One region of the Pseudomonas gozinkensis genome, then DNA from elsewhere that is predicted to be linked to it. Evidence: predicted binding sites of a transcription regulator. Region 1 holds the regulator's gene; each other region holds the start of a gene.
What was found. The regulator FliA, encoded in region 1, starts transcription of late flagellar genes. The targets are predictions, from matches to a motif close to CTAAAGTTTNNNNNNNNNNNGCCGNTAA.
Positions count from the first base shown of each region.

Region 1 (6,959 bases):
ATTTCCGAGGTGAGCGCGCGTTTCACCCTCGATGCGATGCCCGGCAAGCAAATGGCAATCGACGCCGACCTCAACGCCGGTCTGATCGACCAGGCCCAGGCCAAGGCCCGCCGTCAGGAAGTGGCCCAGGAGGCTGAGTTCTACGGATCGATGGACGGTGCCAGCAAGTTCGTGCGCGGTGACGCCATCGCCGGTTTGCTGATTTTGTTCATCAACCTGATCGGCGGCATGGCCGTCGGTATCTTCCAGCACAACATGACGTTCGCCGACGCCGGCAAGGTTTACGCCTTGCTGACCATCGGTGACGGTTTAGTGGCGCAATTGCCATCACTGTTGTTATCTACAGCTGCAGCGATCATGGTGACCCGTGCTTCCGGTTCGGAAGACATGGGCAAGCAGATCAATCGCCAGATGTTCGCCTCACCGAAAGCGCTGGCGGTGGCGGCCGGTCTGATGGCGGTCATGGGCCTGGTGCCGGGCATGCCGCACTTCTCGTTCCTGAGCATGGCCGCCCTGGCTGCCGGTGGCGCTTACCTGTTCTGGAAGAAACAGAACGTGGCCAAGGTCGTTGCGCTGGAAGAGGTCAAGCGCCAGCAGGAACTGCTGCCGTCGCCGGCCCGCGCCATGGAAACCAAGGAGCTGGGCTGGGACGACGTGACCCCGATCGACATGATCGGCCTGGAAGTCGGCTACCGCCTGATTCCGCTGGTGGACCGCAACCAGGGCGGGCAATTGCTGGCGCGGATCAAGGGCGTGCGCAAAAAGCTCTCGCAGGATCTGGGCTTCCTGATGCCGACCGTGCACATCCGCGACAACCTCGACCTGGCGCCGAGCGCCTATCGCCTGACCCTGATGGGTGTGATCCTGGCCGAGGCCGAGATCTATCCGGATCGCGAACTGGCAATCAACCCGGGGCAGGTCTACGGCTCGCTCAACGGCATTACCGCCAAAGATCCGGCTTTCGGCCTGGAGGCGGTGTGGATCGAAGTCAGCCAGCGTGCCCAGGCGCAATCGCTTGGTTACACCGTGGTCGATGCCAGCACCGTGGTTGCGACCCACTTGAACCAGATTCTGTACAAGCACTCCAGCGAGCTGATCGGCCACGAAGAAGTGCAGCAATTGATGCAATTGCTGGCCAAGAGCTCGCCGAAACTGGCTGAAGAGCTGGTGCCGGGTGTGGTCACGCTGTCGCAACTGCTCAAAGTGTTGCAGGCATTGCTGGCCGAACACGTGCCGGTGCGCGATATTCGCAGCATTGCCGAAGCCATCGCCAACAATGCCGCCAAGAGTCAAGATACCGCCGCTTTGGTGGCCGCTGTGCGGGTCGGCGTATCCCGCGCCATCGTCCAAAGCATTGTAGGGACTGAGTCGGAGCTGCCAGTTATCACGCTGGAGCCAAGGTTGGAACAAATATTGCTCAATAGTCTGCAGAAGGCAGGACAAGGCTCGGAAGAGGGCGTTCTGCTGGAGCCAAGCATGGCCGAGAAGCTGCAGCGTTCGCTGATCGAAGCGGCGCAGCGTCAGGAAATGCAAGGTCAGCCGGTGATCCTGTTGGTAGCAGGCCCGGTTCGCGCGATGCTCTCGCGCTTTGGTCGCCTGGCAGTTCCCGGACTGCATGTGCTGGCCTACCAGGAAATTCCGGACAACAAGCAAGTGACCATCGTTGCGACAGTAGGGCCCAACGGCTGAGGTAGTGGTTTATGCAAGTTAAGCGTTTTTTCGCCGCCGATATGCGTCAGGCCATGAAGCTGGTTCGTGATGAGCTGGGCGCTGATGCCGCCATCATTGGCAACCGCCGCATTGCCGGCGGTGTCGAGCTGACGGCGGCGCTCGATTACAAACTGTCGGCGCTGGCCCCGCGTGTTCCGAACATGGAACTCGAGGACGAGCTGCGCAAGACCCAGTCGCGCATCGTCACCGCCCAGGCCGAACTGAGCCTGCGTGGCGAAGCCGACGGCAACACCAATCGCCAGCTGTTCGCCGGGCTGCCGTTGACGGCCGGGCTGCCGCTGACTGCTGCCGAGCCACTGACCGAACCGACCTACGAAGCGCCGGCCCGTCCGGTACCGGCGCCCGCAGCGGTTTCCGCTGGCGTTGACCCGCGTGCACTGGACTCGATGCGTTTCGAACTCAACAGCCTGCGCGAACTGATGGAAGTGCAACTCGGCACCCTGGCCTGGAACCAGCTGCAAGGCAGCCGTCCGGCCCAGGCCAATCTGTACCGTCGTCTGCAGCGCATTGGTTTGTCTGGCCCGTTGTCCCGCGATCTGCTGTCGATGATCACCGAGATCGACGAGCCTCGTCAGGCCTGGCGCATGCTGCTGGCGCACCTGGCGCGGATGATTGCCGTGCCGGAAGTCGAGCCGCTGGAAGAGGGCGGTGTGATTGCCATGGTCGGTCCTGCCGGCATGGGCAAGACCACCACCCTCGCCAAACTGGCCGCCCGTTATGTGCTCAAGTACGGCGCGCAGAACATCGCGCTGGTGAGCATGGACAGTTTCCGTATCGGCGCGCAGGAGCAGCTCAAGACTCTGGGTCGCATCCTCAACGTGTCGGTGACCCATGTCGATCCGGGCCAGTCCCTGGTGCAGGCGCTGGATCCACTGCTGCGCAAACGCGTGGTGCTGATCGATACCGCCGGCCTGCAAGCCAGCGATCCGGCCCTGCGCATGCAGCTGGAAAGTCTGGCCGGTCGTGGCATTCGGTCGAAAAATTATCTGGTGCTGGCAACCACCAGCCAGAAACAGGTTCTAACCGCCGCTTATCACAGTTACAAGCGTTGCGGGCTTGCCGGGTGCATCCTGACTAAACTGGATGAGACGGCCAGCCTCGGCGAAGTGCTGAGCCTGGCGATCAGTCACGAACTGCCGGTCGCCTACCTGACCGATGGGCCGCGTATTCCGGATGATCTGCATCTGCCGCGCCGTCATCAACTGGTCAGCCGCGCCGTCAGTGTGCAAATGCAGGAAGAACCCAGCGAAGAAGCCATGGCTGACATGTTCGCTGATATCTACCACAGTCCGACCAAGCAGGTTGGCTGAGGTAATGAACCGTTTTTGTACCTACATCGATGGTCTGCCATGCATTGTTCCGGTTGTGAACGCGCAGCCAGTAATGTGGCCTCCGTCTATGCAAGACAAGGTAAAGAAATAACATGGGCAGCATGCATCCCGTACAGGTGATCGCGGTGACCGGCGGCAAAGGTGGCGTCGGCAAGACTAATGTGTCAGTGAACTTGTCCCTGGCCCTGGCAGAGCTTGGCCGTCGGGTCATGCTGCTGGACGCCGACCTGGGGCTGGCGAACGTCGACGTTCTGCTGGGCCTCACACCCAAACGCACCCTGGCCGACGTGATCGAAGGCCGCTGCGAGCTGCGCGACGTGCTGTTGCAAGGCCCCGGCGGGATCCGCATCGTGCCGGCCGCTTCCGGCACCCAGAGCATGGTTCACCTGAGCCCGGCCCAGCATGCCGGCCTGATTCAGGCCTTCAGTGACATCGGCGACAATCTCGACGTACTGGTGATCGACACCGCTGCGGGTATTGGTGACTCGGTAGTCAGTTTTGTTCGCGCAGCCCAGGAAGTTTTGCTGGTGGTCTGCGACGAGCCGACCTCGATCACCGACGCCTACGCGCTGATCAAGCTGCTCAACCGCGATTACGGCATGAACCGCTTCCGCGTCCTGGCCAACATGGCGCAGAGCCCGCAGGAAGGTCGCAATCTGTTCGCCAAGTTGACCAAGGTCACGGATCGCTTCCTCGACGTCGCCCTACAATACGTCGGCGCGGTGCCCTACGACGAAAGCGTGCGCAAGGCGGTGCAGAAGCAGCGTGCGGTCTATGAAGCCTTCCCGCGTTCCAAGTGCGCACTGGCGTTCAAGGCGATCGCACAGAAGGTCGACACCTGGCCGCTGCCCGCCAACCCGCGTGGCCACCTCGAATTTTTCGTCGAGCGCCTCGTGCAGCAAACGGCAGGACCTGTGCTATGACCGCCAGCGGTATGAACCTTTACAAAAAGTCGGCGCGTGACGCGCAGTACGAGCTGATCGAGCGTTACGCGCCACTGGTCAAACGCATCGCCTACCACTTGCTGGCGCGATTGCCGGCCAGTGTGCAGGTCGAAGACCTGATCCAGGCCGGGATGATCGGTCTGCTCGAAGTCTCGACCAAATACGACGCCAGCAAGGGCGCCAGTTTTGAAACGTACGCGGGTATCCGGATCCGTGGTGCGATGCTCGACGAAGTCCGTAAAGGGGACTGGGCTCCGCGCTCGGTTCACCGCAACACCCGTATGGTCAGCGACGCGATTCGCTCGATTGAAGCTAAAACCGGCCGTGACGCTAAAGATCACGAAGTTGCGGCCGAACTCCAATTGAGTCTCGACGATTACTACGGGATTTTGAACGACACCCTGGGCAGCCGGCTGTTCAGTTTCGACGACCTGTTGCAGGACGGCGAACACGAAGGGCTGCACGAGGATGGCGCCAGTGCTCATCTGGAGCCGTCGCGCGATCTGGAAGACGAGCGTTTCCAGGCTGCGCTGGCGGACGCGATTGCCAATTTGCCGGAGCGTGAGCGACTGGTGTTGGCGCTGTACTACGACGAAGAGCTGAACCTCAAGGAGATCGGTGAAGTCCTTGGCGTCAGTGAATCGCGGGTCAGCCAGTTACACAGCCAGTGCGCGGCCCGCTTGCGGGGGCGTTTGGGGGAGTGGCGAGCGCGCTGAAGGCAGTGTGGGGACACTGCGAACGAGGCTGGTGCGGTGGTGAACGGCACCGGTCTTGCTCTGTTGTGCTCCAGACAGTCATCGAGTGTTTTGCCGGATTGATTGAAATGGCGCGTCCAGGTGCTGGACGCGTTTAAGACTGCTTGGAGGTCGAATTGAACAAAGACATGAAAATCCTCATCGTTGATGACTTCTCAACGATGCGGCGGATCATCAAGAACCTGTTGCGTGACCTTGGGTTCACCAACACCGTTGAAGCCGACGATGGCACCACCGCCATTCCGGTGCTCAACAGCGGCAGCATCGACTTTCTGGTGACCGACTGGAACATGCCCGGCATGACCGGTATCGACCTGCTGCGCCACGTGCGCGCCGATGAAAAGCTCAAGCACCTGCCGGTGCTGATGGTGACCGCTGAAGCCAAGCGCGAGCAGATCATCGAAGCGGCCCAGGCCGGCGTGAACGGCTATGTGGTCAAACCTTTCACGGCTCAGGCGTTGAAAGAAAAAATCGAGAAGATTTTCGAACGCATCGGCTGATGAACGCGCGGGGGAGCTATGGAGCATAAAGAATCTTCACAGGGCGACTTCGAGTCGACCCTGAAAAAACACGCGGTCGAACTGGTCGAAAGCCTTGAAAAGGGCAGGTTCGGCGACGCTGTGCAACTGATCCATGAGCTCAATCAGACCCGTGACCGTGGCCTGTACCAGGAAGTGGGCAAGCTCACGCGTGAACTGCACAGTGCGATCGTCAATTTCCAGATCGATCCGCACATGCCGCAGGCCGAGGAAGTGTCGCAAATCACCGACGCCACCGAACGCCTGGGCTACGTGGTCAAACTGACCGAAGCTGCTGCCAACCGCACCATGGATCTGGTGGAAAGCGCGACCCCTGTGGTCAATGGCCTGGCTGACGAGGCCCAGGCCTTGAGCGCCGATTGGGGCCGCTTCATGCGCCGTGAGGTCGGGGCTGAAGAGTTCCGTGAGCTGGCGCGCCGGGTCGACGGTTTTCTGGCACGCAGCAGCGCGGACAACCGCGCGGTGTCGAGCAATCTGAACGACATTCTGCTCGCCCAGGATTACCAGGACCTCACCGGTCAGGTGATCAAGCGCGTGACCCAATTGGTCACCGAAGTCGAAAGCAACCTGCTCAAGCTCGTGCTCATGGCCAGCCAGGTGGACCGCTTTGCGGGCATCGAACATGACCGTGCGGCAATGCTCGCTGAAAAAGATCCACAAAAACATCTCTCGCAGGGTGAAGGTCCGCAGATTCATGCCGATAAACGAGAAGACGTTGTGTCCGGTCAGGACGATGTGGACGATTTGTTATCCAGCCTTGGATTCTAGAGTTTTGGAATTTTAGGTTTTTTGGGTTTTTAGACCTGTAGGAGCACCCCATTAATGAGCTTCGGCGCCGATGAAGAGATCCTTCAGGATTTCCTGGTTGAGGCCGGCGAGATTCTTGAGCAACTGTCCGAACAACTGGTCGAGCTGGAAAGCCGCCCGGATGACGCAGATCTGCTCAACGCAATTTTTCGCGGTTTCCACACTGTAAAAGGGGGCGCCGGCTTCCTTCAGCTCAACGAGCTGGTGGAGTGCTGTCACATCGCCGAAAACGTGTTCGACATCCTGCGCAAGGGTGAGCGTCGCGTAGATGCAGAACTGATGGACGTGGTGCTCGAAGCGCTGGACGCGGTGAACAGCATGTTCAGCGAAGTCCGCGATCGCAGCCCGATTACCGCCGCCACCCCGGAACTGCTGGCTGCCCTGGCGCGTCTGGCCGAACCGCAATCGGCGGATGAAGCCCCGGCTTCGCCTGTGGCCGAGATGATCGAAGAACTGGTCGTCGAAGGCGAATCGGGGGATATCACCGATAACGAATTTGAACAGTTGCTGGACTCGCTGAACGCCGTCAAGGCCGAAGCCGAGGCCCCGGCGGCTGCCGCTGCGCCGGCTTCCGACGAAGCGGCCAGCGATGAAATCACCGACGCCGAGTTCGAGTCGCTGCTCGACCAGTTGCACGGCAAGGGCCAGTTCGCGGCCGACGCCGTGGCACCGGCAGCCGCTGCGCCAGCTGCTCCAGCGGCGGGCGACAGCTCGGACATCACCGACGACGAATTCGAAGCCTTGCTCGATCAGCTGCACGGCAAGGGCAACTTTGCCGTCGATGCGCTGGAATCGGCGATTGCTTCGGTGCCTGCATCGGCTGCTCCGGCAGCGGCGGCGGCCGGTAGCGAT
Region 1 covers NZ_CP062253.1:1,817,477-1,824,435, forward strand. The annotation lists gene flhA (flagellar biosynthesis protein FlhA) at 1-1,689, shown strand, start outside; gene flhF (flagellar biosynthesis GTPase FlhF) at 1,701-3,041, shown strand; gene fleN (flagellar synthesis regulator FleN) at 3,155-3,985, shown strand; gene fliA (RNA polymerase sigma factor FliA) at 3,982-4,722, shown strand; gene IHQ43_RS08195 (chemotaxis response regulator CheY) at 4,890-5,261, shown strand; gene IHQ43_RS08200 (protein phosphatase CheZ) at 5,280-6,068, shown strand; gene IHQ43_RS08205 (chemotaxis protein CheA) at 6,123-6,959, shown strand, end outside.

Region 2 (6,959 bases), 2.8 Mb from region 1:
GCTCAGCCATCGCTACATCACTGACCGGCAGCTGCCGGACAAGGCGATCGACCTGATCGACGAAGCGGCCAGCCGTATCCGCATGGAGATCGACTCCAAGCCGGAAGTGCTGGATCGTCTGGAGCGGCGCCTGATTCAACTGAAAGTCGAATCCCAGGCCCTGAAGAAAGAAAGCGACGAAGCGGCGATCAAGCGTCTGGAAAAACTCCAGGAAGAAATCGTCCGCCACGAGCGGGAGTATTCGGATCTGGAAGAAATCTGGAACTCGGAAAAAGCCGAGGTGCAGGGTTCTGCGCAGATTCAGCAGAAGATCGAACAGTCCCGTCAGGAACTGGAAGCCGCGCGCCGCAAAGGTGACCTGAACCGCATGGCCGAGTTGCAGTACGGGGTGATCCCCGATCTGGAGCGCAGCCTGCAAATGGTCGACCAGCACGGCAAGAGCGAGAACCAGTTGCTGCGCAGCAAGGTAACCGAAGAGGAAATCGCCGAAGTCGTTTCGAAGTGGACCGGTATTCCGGTGTCGAAAATGCTCGAAGGCGAGCGCGACAAGCTGATGAAGATGGAAAGCCTGTTGCATCAGCGCGTGATCGGCCAGGACGAAGCGGTGGTCGCAGTGGCCAACGCGGTGCGGCGTTCCCGTGCCGGGTTGTCTGACCCGAATCGTCCGAGCGGCTCGTTCATGTTCCTCGGCCCGACCGGTGTCGGTAAAACCGAGCTGTGCAAGGCGCTGGCCGAATTCCTCTTCGACACTGAAGAGGCGATGGTGCGGATCGACATGTCCGAGTTCATGGAGAAACATTCCGTGGCACGGCTGATCGGTGCGCCACCGGGCTACGTCGGCTACGAAGAGGGCGGTTACCTGACCGAAGCGGTACGGCGCAAGCCTTACTCGGTGATCCTGCTGGACGAAGTCGAGAAGGCGCACCCGGACGTGTTCAACATCCTGCTGCAGGTGCTGGAGGATGGTCGTCTGACCGACAGCCATGGCCGCACGGTAGACTTCCGCAATACCGTGATCGTCATGACCTCCAACCTGGGTTCTATGCAGATCCAGGAATTGGTCGGTGATCGTGAAGCGCAACGGGCAGCGGTGATGGATGCGATTTCCACCCACTTCCGTCCGGAGTTCATCAACCGGGTCGACGAAGTGGTGATCTTCGAGCCATTGGCACGGGATCAGATCGCGGGCATTACCGAGATCCAGCTGGGCCGTCTGCGCAGCCGTCTGGCCGAGCGCGAGCTGAGGCTGGAACTGAGCCCTGAGGCGATGGACAAGCTGATTGCCGTCGGTTACGACCCGGTCTATGGCGCACGGCCGCTGAAGCGGGCGATCCAGCGCTGGATCGAGAACCCGTTGGCGCAGTTGATCCTGTCGGGACGTTTCCTGCCGGGCGAGACCGCGACCGGTGTCGTGGAGAACGACGAGATCACATTCAACTGACGCCTGACGGTGGTGAAGTAATCAAGGCCTCGCAATGCGAGGCCTTTTTTTTCGCCAGGCTGTTGAACTCAAAGGAAAAGGCTTGTAAAGTGCGCCCCGCAGTCAGTCACCAACACGGTTTCAGCTCACTGGGCAGAAATCTGAAATAAGTTGCAAATCATTAACTTGAAAGCAATTTAGGGGGTTGACAGAGGTGTTCTAGGTTGTAGAATAGCGCGCCTCAGACACACGAACGCAGCGATGCGAAAACGGTGTCGAGAAGCTGCAAGTTTCACCGTAGTAAATTGAAATATGTAGTTCCGTGATAGCTCAGTCGGTAGAGCAAATGACTGTTAATCATTGGGTCCCAGGTTCGAGTCCTGGTCACGGAGCCAATTTCAAGCCGGGGTATAGCGCAGTCCGGTAGCGCGCCTGCTTTGGGAGCAGGATGTCAGGAGTTCGAATCCCCTTACCCCGACCATTTTTGGGTCGTTAGCTCAGTTGGTAGAGCAGTTGGCTTTTAACCAATTGGTCGTAGGTTCGAATCCCACACGACCCACCATTTTTGAAACCAGTTAGCGCTGGGATCGAATCTTAAGATCAGAGGCCAAAAGCGCTGATCAAAGAAGGCGATCTTTGAAAGATCGCCTTTTTTTTACCGGGGTATAGCGCAGTCCGGTAGCGCGCCTGCTTTGGGAGCAGGATGTCAGGAGTTCGAATCCCCTTACCCCGACCATATTAAAAATCCTCGTATCGAAAGATACGGGGATTTTTTTTGCTCTTCGAAAAGGTTTCATTCAAGTCGTCATACAACTTGCCGATAGCCCGCTAACGAAAGGGGCCTGCCATCCATCGCCCCTTGCATCCGGCCATTACAAGAAAAAGGGCGTTCGTCATGTTGCTTCGTCAGTTGAATATTGCTCCCCGTGCGGCCCTGGGCTTTGCCCTGATCGCGGTGCTGGTAGCGTTGCTCGGGGTGTTTGCTCTGGGGCAGATGTCGAGCATCCGCGACAGCGAAGTGGCGGTGGAGACGCAGTGGCTGCCGAGCATTCGCGGTGGCGACGAGATTCGCGAGATCATGTTGCGCATTCGCACCATTTCCCTGCGTATGGCGCTGGATCAGGATCCGGCCAACATCGCCACGTACCGCAGCCAGATGGACACCCGCGACAAGGAACTGAGCGAGAAAATCGCCGCCTACGACCGGCTGGTGACTACCCCGGAAGGTCAGCAGTTGTACGAACAGTTCAAGAAAACCTTTGCCGCCTACCGCACCGGCATCGCCCAGTCGTTCACCCTCGCTGAGCAAGGCAAGCGCGACGAGCTGACCAAACTGCTGCTCGTCGACATGAAAACCGTGGTCGACGGCTCCGGCAAACAACTCAACGACCTGGCGGATCTGTTCGCCCGACAGGTCGCCGCTGAAAGCCAGAACTCCGCTGCCCACTATGAAACCTCGCGCACCATCGTGACTTTGTTTATCGCTCTGGCGGCGCTGGCGACCGTGGCCTTGGCGATGTTGCTCACCCGCAGCATCGTCCGTCCCCTGAGCGCTGCCGTCGACGCTGCCGAGCACGTCGCCAGGGGCGATCTGACCCGTCCGATCGAAACCCACGGCAACGATGAAGTCAGCCGTCTGCTCAAGGCGTTGGCGACGATGCAGCAGAACCTGCGCGAAACCCTGCAGGGTATCAGCGGTTCTGCCACGCAACTGGCGACGGCTTCCGACGAATTGAGCGCGGTCACCCACGACAGCACGCAAGGGCTGCAACAGCAGAACAACGAAATCGAACAGGCCGCCACCGCCGTCAACGAGATGACCACGGCCGTCGAGGAGGTCGCCCGCAATGCGGTGTCGACGTCCGACGCCACCCGCCAGTCCAGCGAGTCGGCGCAGTTGGGTCAGGAGCGGGTCAGCGAAACTGCCGACGCCATCAACGCTCTGGCCAGCGAAGTCGAGCACACGGGTGAGCTGGTGCAGTCACTGGCCAATCAATCTCAGGACATCGGCAAAGTGCTGGACGTAATCCGTGCGATTGCCGAACAGACCAACCTGCTGGCGCTCAATGCCGCCATCGAAGCGGCGCGGGCCGGGGAGAGCGGGCGCGGGTTCGCGGTGGTCGCCGACGAAGTCCGGGCGCTGGCTTATCGCACGCAGCAATCGACCCAGGAAATCGAGCAAATGGTGCAGGGCATGCGCAACGGTTCGAGCCTGGCGCTGGAGTCGATGCAGGCCAGTGCCTCTCGCGCTGCCACCACACTGGTGCTGGCCGAGCGGGCCGGTGAAGCGTTGCAGACGATCACGGCCTCGGTAAATGAAATCCACGAGCGCAATCTGGTGATCGCCAGCGCCGCCGAAGAACAGGCGCAGGTGGCGCGGGAAGTGGATCGCAATCTGGTGAACATTCGCGATCTGTCGGTTCGCTCGGCAGCCGGTGCCGATCAAACCAATGCGTCCAGCCATGAACTGTCGCAACTGGCCAACGCATTGCAGGGCTTGGTGCGCCGCTTCCAGTTGTAATCGTGATGATGTGAAAAAGCCGCGCTTCTCGTCAGAGAAAGCGCGGCTTTGTTTTGTCGGGTGTCTGAAAAATCAGGCACCGTCCTGGTCTTTCAGGTGTTCGAACAGGCCTTTCGGCATTTTTTTGCCATTGGCTTCGAAGTTGGCTTTGACGTTGTTGTACGCCTCTTGCTCGTCGATGAAACCGTCGTGGTTGGTGTCGATCTTGTCGAAGTCGGACTTCGGCGCGACCTTCAGGAACTCGGCGCGCGAGACCTTGCCGTCGCCATCGGTGTCGGTCTTGGCCATCGACGCATCGCCGCATTTGCCTTCACCGCATTTCCCTTCCGGGGTTTTCACCGAGGTCTCGGCCGAAGCGACCATGTAGCCCTGGGCCAGCGGTTGCGCGGCGAACACCGAGCCTGAAAGCATCAGGCCGCCGGCCAGTACGGCACCGACCAGGCCAAGGGAGTTTTTGCCGATTTTCGAAGTACGGGACATTGCATTCTCCTTCGGTTGCACAGCGCAACCACACGTTAAGGGCGATCAGCCGGAGCAGGTGTGCTCGGGTGTGGCCATTAAGCGGTGGCGGTGTATCGCGTCTGTGTCTAGGAGTAGGGAGTTTGTAAGCGAAGGTGCGGAAGGTGTGGCGCAGATACAGTAGAAAACAGATCTTTCGATTAACACAAAACACTGTGGGAGCGAGCTTGCTCGCGAATGAGGCTGGTCAGCCGATGCATTTGTCGACTGATCCACCGTCTTCGTGAGCAAGCTCACTCCCACAGAGTGTTACATCAGTGCAGCTTCAGGCGTGGCTCGGTGCCGCGTCCGATCTTGCTGCCCAGCATCAGCATCGCTGTGCGGAACGGCCCGTATAGCGCCATCTGGTGCATGCGGTACAGCGACACGTAAAACATCCGCGCCAGCCAGCCCTCAAGCATCACACTGCCGGTCAGGTTGCCCATCAAGTTACCCACAGCCGAAAAACGCGACAGCGAAATCAGCGAGCCGTAGTCGGTGTATTTGTACTCCGGCAAGGTCTTGCCTTCGATGCGCAGTTTCAGCGACTTGGCCAGCAACGACGCCTGTTGGTGAGCAGCCTGGGCCCGTGGCGGAACGTTGCGATCGGAGCCCGGTTGCGGGCACGCGGCGCAGTCACCGAAGGCGAAGATGTTTTCGTCCCGGGTGGTCTGCAACGTCGGCAGCACTTGCAGCTGGTTGATGCGGTTGGTTTCCAGGCCATCGATGTCCTTGAGGAAACCCGGTGCGCGGATCCCGGCGGCCCAGACTTTCAGGCTGGCCTTGATCTCGTTGCCGTCGGCGGTGATCAGGCTGTCGGCGGTGACCTGGCTGACCGAGGCGTTGGTCATCACGTTGACTCCGAGTTTCTCCAGAGTCTTGTGCACCGGCCCGCTGATGCGCTCCGGCAGGGCTGGCAGCACCCGTGGCCCGGCTTCGATCAGGGTGATGTGCATGTTTTCCGGTTTGATCCGGTCCAGGCCGTAAGCCGCCAGTTCATGGGCGGCGTTGTGCAGCTCGGCCGCCAGTTCGACGCCTGTGGCGCCGGCGCCGACGATGGCCACGCTGATCTGCTGGACCACATCGGTTTGCCCGGCGTGCGCGCGCAGATAGTGATTGAGCAGTTGCTGGTGGAAGCGCTCGGCCTGTTTGCGGGTGTCGAGGAACAGGCAGTGCTGCGCGGCGCCCTGGGTGCCGAAATCGTTGGTGGTGCTGCCGACCGCGATCACCAGCGAGTCGTAGGGCACTTCCCGCGCCGGGACCAGCTCAACGCCGTTTTCGTCGTAGGTGGCAGCCAGCTGGATCTTCTTCTGCTCACGGTCGAGCCCGCTCATGCGCCCCAGCTGAAACTCGAAGTGGTTCCATTTGGCCTGGGCGACATAGTTGAGTTCGTCCTCGGAAGAGTTCAGCGATCCGGCGGCCACTTCGTGCAGCAGCGGTTTCCAGATGTGCGTGAGGTTCGCGTCGACCAGCATGATGCTGGCGGTACCGCGTTTGCCCAGAGTCTTACCCAGACGGGTAGCCAACTCCAGACCGCCGGCGCCGCCGCCGACAATGACAATACGATGGGACATAGGAATAGCTCGCAAGGTTTTTAAAGGAAATCGGTACAGCTAACCGAGCGAGCGCGATGCAGCTCATAGCGTCAGGTAACTGATAAATCGGCTCAACAGGCCCAGACCAATGGTCACTGCCAGCACCAGCACCAGGAGCATCCACGGCCGGAATGGCCGGCGCTCGACACGGTGTTGGGACAACTGCAGGTACTCTTCGACATGCTTCTGGTCTTCGGGGTTCAGGCGGCTGGTCATAAAGGCCTCGTCAGGTAGACGTTACTGAATGAGAACACGCTACAGCGGATTTCAACCGGGATTGAACGCAGCATAGCCACTGTCCGGGACCGGTTCGACAGACACACTGTCCCCGAGGCGAATGATCCCGCTTTGTAACACTCGCGCGGTGATTCCGCCATGCCCGCGCACGGCCTGGAACGTTCCGGGGCCAAGGTTGTTTTGCAGACGCGCACACGGCTGGCACCAGCCTGTGGTTTCGAAAATCGCCTGGCCAATGCGAAAGCGCCGCCCCTTGAGGCTGAACAAGTTGATCCCGCTTATAACGAGATTGCGCCGCAGATCTTCAGGCGTGACCGGTTGTTCGGCCGACCGGCCCATCAAGCCGCTGATGACAGCCAGATGTTCCCACTGAATCAGCGTCACCTGCCGCGCATTGCGCACACCGGGCCGCGCGTGATCGCCGGTGAGCCCGGCTTCAAGCCGCGCCTCCACGGCATCGAGCGCGAGCATCGGCCCCCGTGACTCGGGGCGCACGCCAATCCAGCGCACGCATCCGGTCTGCGGGACATCGGCAATCAATTGTTGAAGTGGCGTCACAGGCTGATCCCGACATCGAACACGATGCTGCGTCCCAGGTTGCCGCGCAGAAAATCCGGGGCATCGGGGTGGGCGAACAGCACCCGCGCAAAGGTCGGCCCGACCAGCGACAGCGAACGCCAGCCCTGAC
Region 2 covers NZ_CP062253.1:5,583,476-5,590,434, reverse strand. The annotation lists gene clpB (ATP-dependent chaperone ClpB) at 1-1,441, shown strand, start outside; tRNA gene IHQ43_RS24890 (tRNA-Asn) at 1,740-1,815, shown strand; tRNA gene IHQ43_RS24885 (tRNA-Pro) at 1,825-1,901, shown strand; tRNA gene IHQ43_RS24880 (tRNA-Lys) at 1,907-1,982, shown strand; tRNA gene IHQ43_RS24875 (tRNA-Pro) at 2,080-2,156, shown strand; gene IHQ43_RS24870 (methyl-accepting chemotaxis protein) at 2,316-3,941, shown strand; gene IHQ43_RS24865 (HvfA family oxazolone/thioamide-modified RiPP metallophore) at 4,014-4,421, opposite strand; gene IHQ43_RS24860 (NAD(P)/FAD-dependent oxidoreductase) at 4,715-6,013, opposite strand; gene IHQ43_RS24855 (DUF3094 domain-containing protein) at 6,077-6,250, opposite strand; gene IHQ43_RS24850 (MOSC domain-containing protein) at 6,302-6,829, opposite strand; gene IHQ43_RS24845 (DUF1780 domain-containing protein) at 6,826-6,959, opposite strand, start outside.
Region 2: the regulator FliA is predicted to act here: its motif matches at 2,217-2,244, upstream of IHQ43_RS24870 (methyl-accepting chemotaxis protein).

Region 3 (6,959 bases), 1.7 Mb from region 1:
ATGACCTGGACCACCATCTACAACACTCTGGGCGTGGCCAATCTGTGGGCGGCGATGAACGTGGAGTCACTGGGCGCGGGCAAGTCGCGGGCGACCTGGACGATCATTGCCGAACCTGCTTCCGGCGGCCCCGAGGCGCTGCCGGGGTTCAAGGATTTCGTGCAGGGGTTTGCCGATGACGCGATGGGCAATGTGCTGAAACTGTTTGTGTAAGGCTTCAGTTCGGCGGTGATTGAGCCACCGCTATCGCTGGCAAGCCAGCTCCCACAGGTTCCATGCCGGTCACACATGTTGTGTGCGCCAGAAATCCTGTGGGAGCGGGCTTGCCCGCGATAAACGATAACGCGGTCTGACTTGATGTCAGATCTTGAAGCTGTCGACCAGCTGTTTCAAACGGTTGGCCTGCTGCGACAACGCATCGCAATCCTTCAACGTTTCATTGAGGTTGGCCACGCTCTGCTGGTTCAGCAGGTTGATCTGGTTGACGTCGACGTTGAGGGTTTCCACCACGGCGGTCTGTTCCTCGGTCGCCGCTGCCACCGACTGGTTCATGCCGTCGATTTCACCGATGCGCTGGGTCACGCTGACCAGACGCAGGCCGGCCTGGTTCGCCACTTCAACGCTCTCTTCGCTCGACGCCTGACTGGCGTTCATGGTGGTCACCGCTTCGCGGGAACCGACCTGCAACGATGTGATCATCTTGTGGATCTCTTCCGCCGATTCCTGGGTGCGGTGAGCGAGGTTACGCACCTCGTCCGCCACCACCGCAAAACCGCGGCCGGCTTCACCGGCACGGGCCGCTTCGATGGCCGCGTTGAGCGCCAGCAGGTTGGTCTGCTGGGAGATGCCTTTGATCACATCGAGAATGTGGCCGATGTTGTCGGTGCTCGCATTCAGGGTTTCGATCTGGGTGCACGACAGGCTGATCTTCTGCGACAGCTCGGTCATCGCCTGAATCGTCTGCTCGACCACCTGACGACCGTCATCGGCCTGTTCGCTTGCGCCGCTGGCGTGTTGCGAAGCGTCGGCTGCGTTGCGGGCGATTTCCTGGGTGGCGGCACCCAACTGATTGATCGCGGCAGCCACGCTGTTAGTGCGCGCGCTTTGCTCGTCGGAACCGATGATCGAGGCGTTGGACGATGCCATCACCCGTTGCGACAGGTCGTGTACGTGACGGGTTGCCGACGAAACTTCGGAAATGGAGGCGTGAATCCGCTCCACGAACTGGTTGAACGAACTGCCCAGTTCGCCGAACTCGTCCTTGCTTTCCACCACCAGACGGCGGGTCAGGTCACCTTCACCCTGGGCGATGTCCTGCATCGCGCGGCCCATGGTGATCAGCGGACGCATCAGCACGGTGATCAGCAGGCTCAGGAAGATTGCAATCGCGCCCACTGCGACGAACATCGCGATCAGTGCCGAGGTACGGAACTGGCTGAGTGCGGCGTAGGCCTTGTCGCGGTCGATCGACAGACCGATGTACCACTCAGCGTTCGGCAGACCTGCGACCGGAGTAAACGACAGGATGCGTTCCTGGCCGTTGAGCACCACGTTCTGGTTACCCTTCTCGATGCGCACACCGGCGTTCGGGTAGATGTCCTTGAGGTTCTTCATCACCTGGTCTTTGTCCGGGCTGACGATTACCTGACCGTCACCGCTGACCAGGAACGCGTGGCCCAGGCCGCCGAAGTCCACCGAGTTGATGATCTTCACCAGGGTTTCCAGGCTCAGGTCGCCGCCCACTACACCGAGTAACTCGCCGTTCTTTTTCACCGGCATGGCGATGGTCACCACCAGACCGCCAACAGCCGCCATGTACGGCGGGGTCAACATGGTCTGGTCAGCGGCCACGGCCTGTTTGTACCAGGGACGCTGACGCGGGTCGTAGCCGTCCGGCATCTTCGCGTCAGGGCGCTGGGTGAACACACCGTTGGCCTGGCCGACGTAGGTGAACTGGAAGTTCGAGGTGAAGGCTGGTTGATCGACCAGGCCCGGGAAATCCGCGTTCTTGCCTTGGTGGGCAACGTTCTGCGCGAGGTTTTCCAGTACCAGAATCCGCCCGCTCATCCAGTTCTGCACACTGCTGGCGGTCAGGTCGCCGGCCTGCTGGACGGAGGACTGGAGGTTCTGGCGAATGGTGTTTCGCTGCAGATAGTCGTTGTACAAAGTGAACAGCGCGAACGCCAGGACCACGACGCCCGAGGCGGCCAACAGGATTTTATGGCTGAACTTGAGATTCATTTCATGGGACTTCTTATGCCAAAAGTGGGGATGCGTTCCGGATGCAACATTCCATGTACAGCGCAGGCAGCGTTCTGATGGCCGCTCTACTTTGGTGCACGCATGTCTCACCAGTCTGTCGGCAGGCTTCAGATAAAACTTAGGGCTTTGTAGGAAATGGGCGGCATTTCTGCCAGATTCCCGCCGAACGGCGTGCCAGAGCATTCGCCTGTCATTTTTTGATGACTGTTTTGCAGCGCCGGTTGCAAATTCTGTAACCCTTGATGAAAATGCGAGCAATTATCATTTGTGACGTTCGGGCTGTCGCGTTCATGTCCTCACCTGAGTTTGCAGTACAGGCGCTCTACAGTAGTCATCACGGCTGGCTCAACGGCTGGTTGCGCGCGCGGCTGGGTAACGCCGCCGATGCGGCGGATCTGGCCCAGGACACCTTCGTTCGTCTGCTGCAACGCACCGAGCATCTGGAACTCAAGGCACCCCGCGCATTCTTGCGCACGGTTGCCCGAGGGCTGGTGATCGATCATTGGCGCCGTGAAGAAATTGAACGCGCCTATCTGGAAACCATCGCCCATTTGCCTGAAGCCGAAACCCCGAGCGCCGAATCACGCGCATTGGTGATCGAACTGCTCGAGGGCATTGCCCGCATGCTTGAAGGCTTGAGGCCGAAAGTGCGTCAGGCTTTTCTGCTGGCGCAGTGCGAAGGTTTGACCCACAAGCAGATCGCCGAGCAGATGGGCCTATCCCTGCGCTCGGTAGAACGCTACGTCGCCGACGCCCTGTTTCACTGCTACGTATTGCGGTACGAAAGCTGATGCCGGTGGATAACCTCTCGCTTGGCCGTCGCGCCGAGCCACCGCAACAGGTGGTCCGACAGGCCATTCACTGGCTCCTGCGCCTGCGCAATAACCACGGCAACCCGCGCCTGAATCGCCAGTGCGAACAATGGCGCGCCGAACACCATGATCACGAACTGGCCTGGCAACGGGTGCAGTCTCTGCAAGCCGAACTGACCCACAATCTGCGTGCCGTGCCCGGTGCGCAGGTGGCGTTCAATACGCTGGAAAACAGTGCGCAGGGTTTGGGTCGACGTCAGGCGTTGAAGCTGTTGTCCGGCGCGCTGCTGATGGGCTCGGCGGGATGGCTGGCCAGCGACACTTCCGCCTGGCAACAGTGGAGCGCCGACTACGCCACCGCCACGGGCGAGCGCCGTGGCTTCCAGTTGCCGGACGGTACGCGGATCGAACTCAACACCGCCAGCAGTGTGGATCTCGACTACACCGCGCAACAACGACTGATCAAACTGACCCGTGGCGAAATCATCGTCACCTGTGGCGGTGCCGATGAAGGTGCATCGTTTGACCGACCGCTGCGGGTACAGAGTCGTCATGGCAGTTACGAGCCGCTCAAGGCGCGATTCATTCTGCGCCAGGAAGAGGGTTGCACGCGCCTGAGCGTCACCAGTGGCCGGGTCGCGATTCACTCCGCAGGCAACTCGACGGAGGCCATCGCCGGTCAGAGCTATCTGATCGATCACCATCGAATTCGTCCGGCGCCACCGTTGGACATGGACGCTGGCGCCTGGGTCGACGGGTTGATCGTCACACGCAACATGCGGCTCGGCGACTTCCTTAGCGAAGTCGGCCGGTATCGTCAGGGTTTTCTGAGCTGTGCGTCGGACATTGCGAATTTGCGTCTGTCCGGCGTGTTCCGTCTCGAGGACACCGACAAGCTGCTGGCGATCCTGCCGCAGACCCTGCCGGTGCAAGTACGCTATCGCACCCGTTGGTGGGTGACGCTCGAATCTGTGGTCTGAAAATTATTTTGGCGGGTTTTCGCGGCAAGTCCGGCTTAGTCAGTAAGCACTTCAACTCAGCCTTCGCGACTGCCTACGGAAACCTACAATGACTGCGCGCGTTACCTGTAAGAACCCTCTGAATTTCTCTGCCGAATCTGGCCTGTTGCGTCACGCCGTTCGGGCGGCGCTGTTTTCTACCGCACTGGGTGTTGGCGTGCTGCCAGGTCTGAGCATCGCGGCCAATGCCAGCGAAGTCAGCAGCCACCGCTACAACATCGCCGCCGGACCGCTGGGCGATGCGCTCAACCAGTTCGCGCGCCAGGCGGGCATCACGTTGTCGATGACGCCACAGCAGACCCAGGGCCGGCAATCACCCGGCGTGCAGGGCGAGTATTCAACCGATCAGGCCCTGAGCCACTTGCTCGGCGGCTCGGGTCTGGAAGCAGTCAGCCAGGACGGAAGCAGCTATGTGTTGCGCTCGGTCGCAGAAACCGAAGCGCTGGCCCTGCCGACCACCGACATCAAAGGCTTCGCTCTCGGTAACGCGTTGGGCAGCATGGACGGCTACAACGCGACGCACAGCCAGATCGCCACCAAAACCAGTACCGCGTTGCTGGAAACCTCGCAAAGCGTGTCCGTCGTCACCCGCGAGCAAATGGATGACCAAGGCTCGCAAACCGTGTCCCAGGCCATGCGTTACACCCCCGGCGTGCTGACCAATCCTTACGGCGCCACGCACCGTTACGACTACGTGGCAATGCGCGGCTTCAACGATGGTTCGGTGGATAACATCTACCTCGACGGCCTCAAGTCGATGGGCGACAGCGGCACCTACAGCACCATGCAGGTCGATCCGTATTTCCTCGAGCGTGTCGATATTCTGAAAGGGCCGTCGTCGGTGCTCTACGGCCGTAGTTCGCCGGGCGGTCTGGTGGCGCTGACCAGCAAGAAGCCGCTGTACGAGGCCTATCACCAGGTACAGGCCACGGTCGGCACTCAGGGCCAGCGCGGTGTCGGTTTTGACTTCAGCGGGCCGGTCGATGACGACAAGCGCATCGCCTATCGTCTGATCGGATTAACGGATCAGTCCGACACGCAGTTCGACCACAACAAGGAAAAGCGCTTCGCCCTGGCGCCGACCGTCAGCATCGATTTCAACGAAGACACTTCCCTGACCCTGCAGGCGTATCTGCAGCATGACCCGGACGGCGGTTATCACGGTGGCGTGCCGGCCGACGGCACGATTCATCAGCGCAACGGCAATCGCATCTCGCCGCATTTCTTTGAAGGCGAGCCGGGCATCGATGGCTACTCCCGAGATCAGCAGTCGTTCGGTTACCAGTTCGAACACCGCTTCAACGACGTCTTCACCGCGCGGCAGAATTTCCGCTACCTCGACTCCAAAGTGAACATGGATCAGGTGTACGCCTATGGCTGGACGTCGCCGACCAGCAACGAACTGAATCGCTACTACACCGGCGGTGACGAGCGTCTGCACGCGTTCATCGTCGACAACATGCTCCAGGCCGAGTTCTTCACCGGTGCGACCAAGCACACAGTGCTGATGGGAGCGGATTATCAGCGACGCAAAACCGTGGTCGACTGGACCAGTGGCGGCCTGGCGCCGATCAACGCTTTCAACCCCGCTTATGGCAATGCCGCTATCACGCCCTATGGCGATACCAGCTACCTGCGACGCCTGGAGCAGACGGGCGTTTACCTGCAAGACCTGATCGAGATGGACAAGTGGCGCTTCTCGCTGGGGCTGCGCCAGGACTGGGTGGAAACCTCCGACGAAAACCGCATCGCCGAAGCGGGCCGTCCGGTCGGTACCGAGATCAACGACCGACGCACCAAGCTCACCGGTCGTGCCGGCGCGCTGTATCTGTTCGATAACGGCCTCGCGCCGTACGTCAGTTACTCCGAGTCGTTCAACCCGAATTCCTACGCTGACAGCGCCGGCAATCCGCTCGCACCGACCGATGGAACGCAGTGGGAAATGGGCCTGAAGTATCAGCCGCCGGGTACCGACAATCTGTTCACCGCCTCCTTGTTCCGCATCGATCAGGAGAACCTGGCGACCAAACTGCCGCAGGAAAACTTCTATCGCGCTGTTGGCGCTGTCCGCTCTCAGGGGCTGGAACTTGAAGCGCACATGCAGTTGACCGACAACCTGAAAGTCCTCGGCAGCTATACCTTCACCGACATTGAATACTCGAAGTCGATGACCAGCACCTTGAGCACACCGAGCAATGTGATCGAGAACAAAGGCAACTCGCCAACCCAGGCGCCGCGGCACATGGCATCGCTGTGGGCGGACTACAAGTTCGACAGCGCGGCACTCGACGGGCTGCGACTGGGCGGTGGTGTGCGTTATGTCGGCTATAGCTGGGCGGATGCAGAGAACACCATGAAGGTGCCGTCCTACACATTGTTCGACGCATCGATCGGTTATGACCTCGGCAAGGTCGGTCTGAAGGGTGTCGACGTACGCCTGAATGCGAACAATCTGACCAACGAATCCTACGTAGCCTCCTGCGCCAGTCTCGACTTCTGCTACATGGGCGAAGAGCGCAATGTCGCCGCCACGGTCAGCTATCAGTTTTAAAGCTTTGTCCTGTGCATAAAAAAGCCAGCCCTTGATGTCAGGGGCTGGCTTTGTCGTATCTGTGGGGAAAATTTTCATGCGTTCATTTCTGGTTTTGTTGCACCGGTATATCGGGTTGGCCACGGCGGTTTTTCTGCTGCTGGCCGGGATCACCGGGAGCATTCTGGCGTTCAACCATGAGCTCGATGAGTGGTTGAATCCGGAGTTTTACGCGGCTTCGGCCGAGGGGGCGCGACTACCGCCAGGTGAGTTGGTTGATGCGGTGCAATCGGCACATCCGAAGTTGCAGGTCTGGTACATGGAGTACCCGAATGA
Region 3 covers NZ_CP062253.1:142,542-149,500, reverse strand. The annotation lists gene IHQ43_RS00720 (SRPBCC family protein) at 1-213, shown strand, start outside; gene IHQ43_RS00715 (methyl-accepting chemotaxis protein) at 361-2,241, opposite strand; gene IHQ43_RS00710 (sigma-70 family RNA polymerase sigma factor) at 2,553-3,053, shown strand; gene IHQ43_RS00705 (FecR domain-containing protein) at 3,053-4,054, shown strand; gene IHQ43_RS00700 (TonB-dependent siderophore receptor) at 4,143-6,644, shown strand; gene IHQ43_RS00695 (PepSY-associated TM helix domain-containing protein) at 6,721-6,959, shown strand, end outside.
Region 3: the regulator FliA is predicted to act here: its motif matches at 2,357-2,384, upstream of IHQ43_RS00715 (methyl-accepting chemotaxis protein).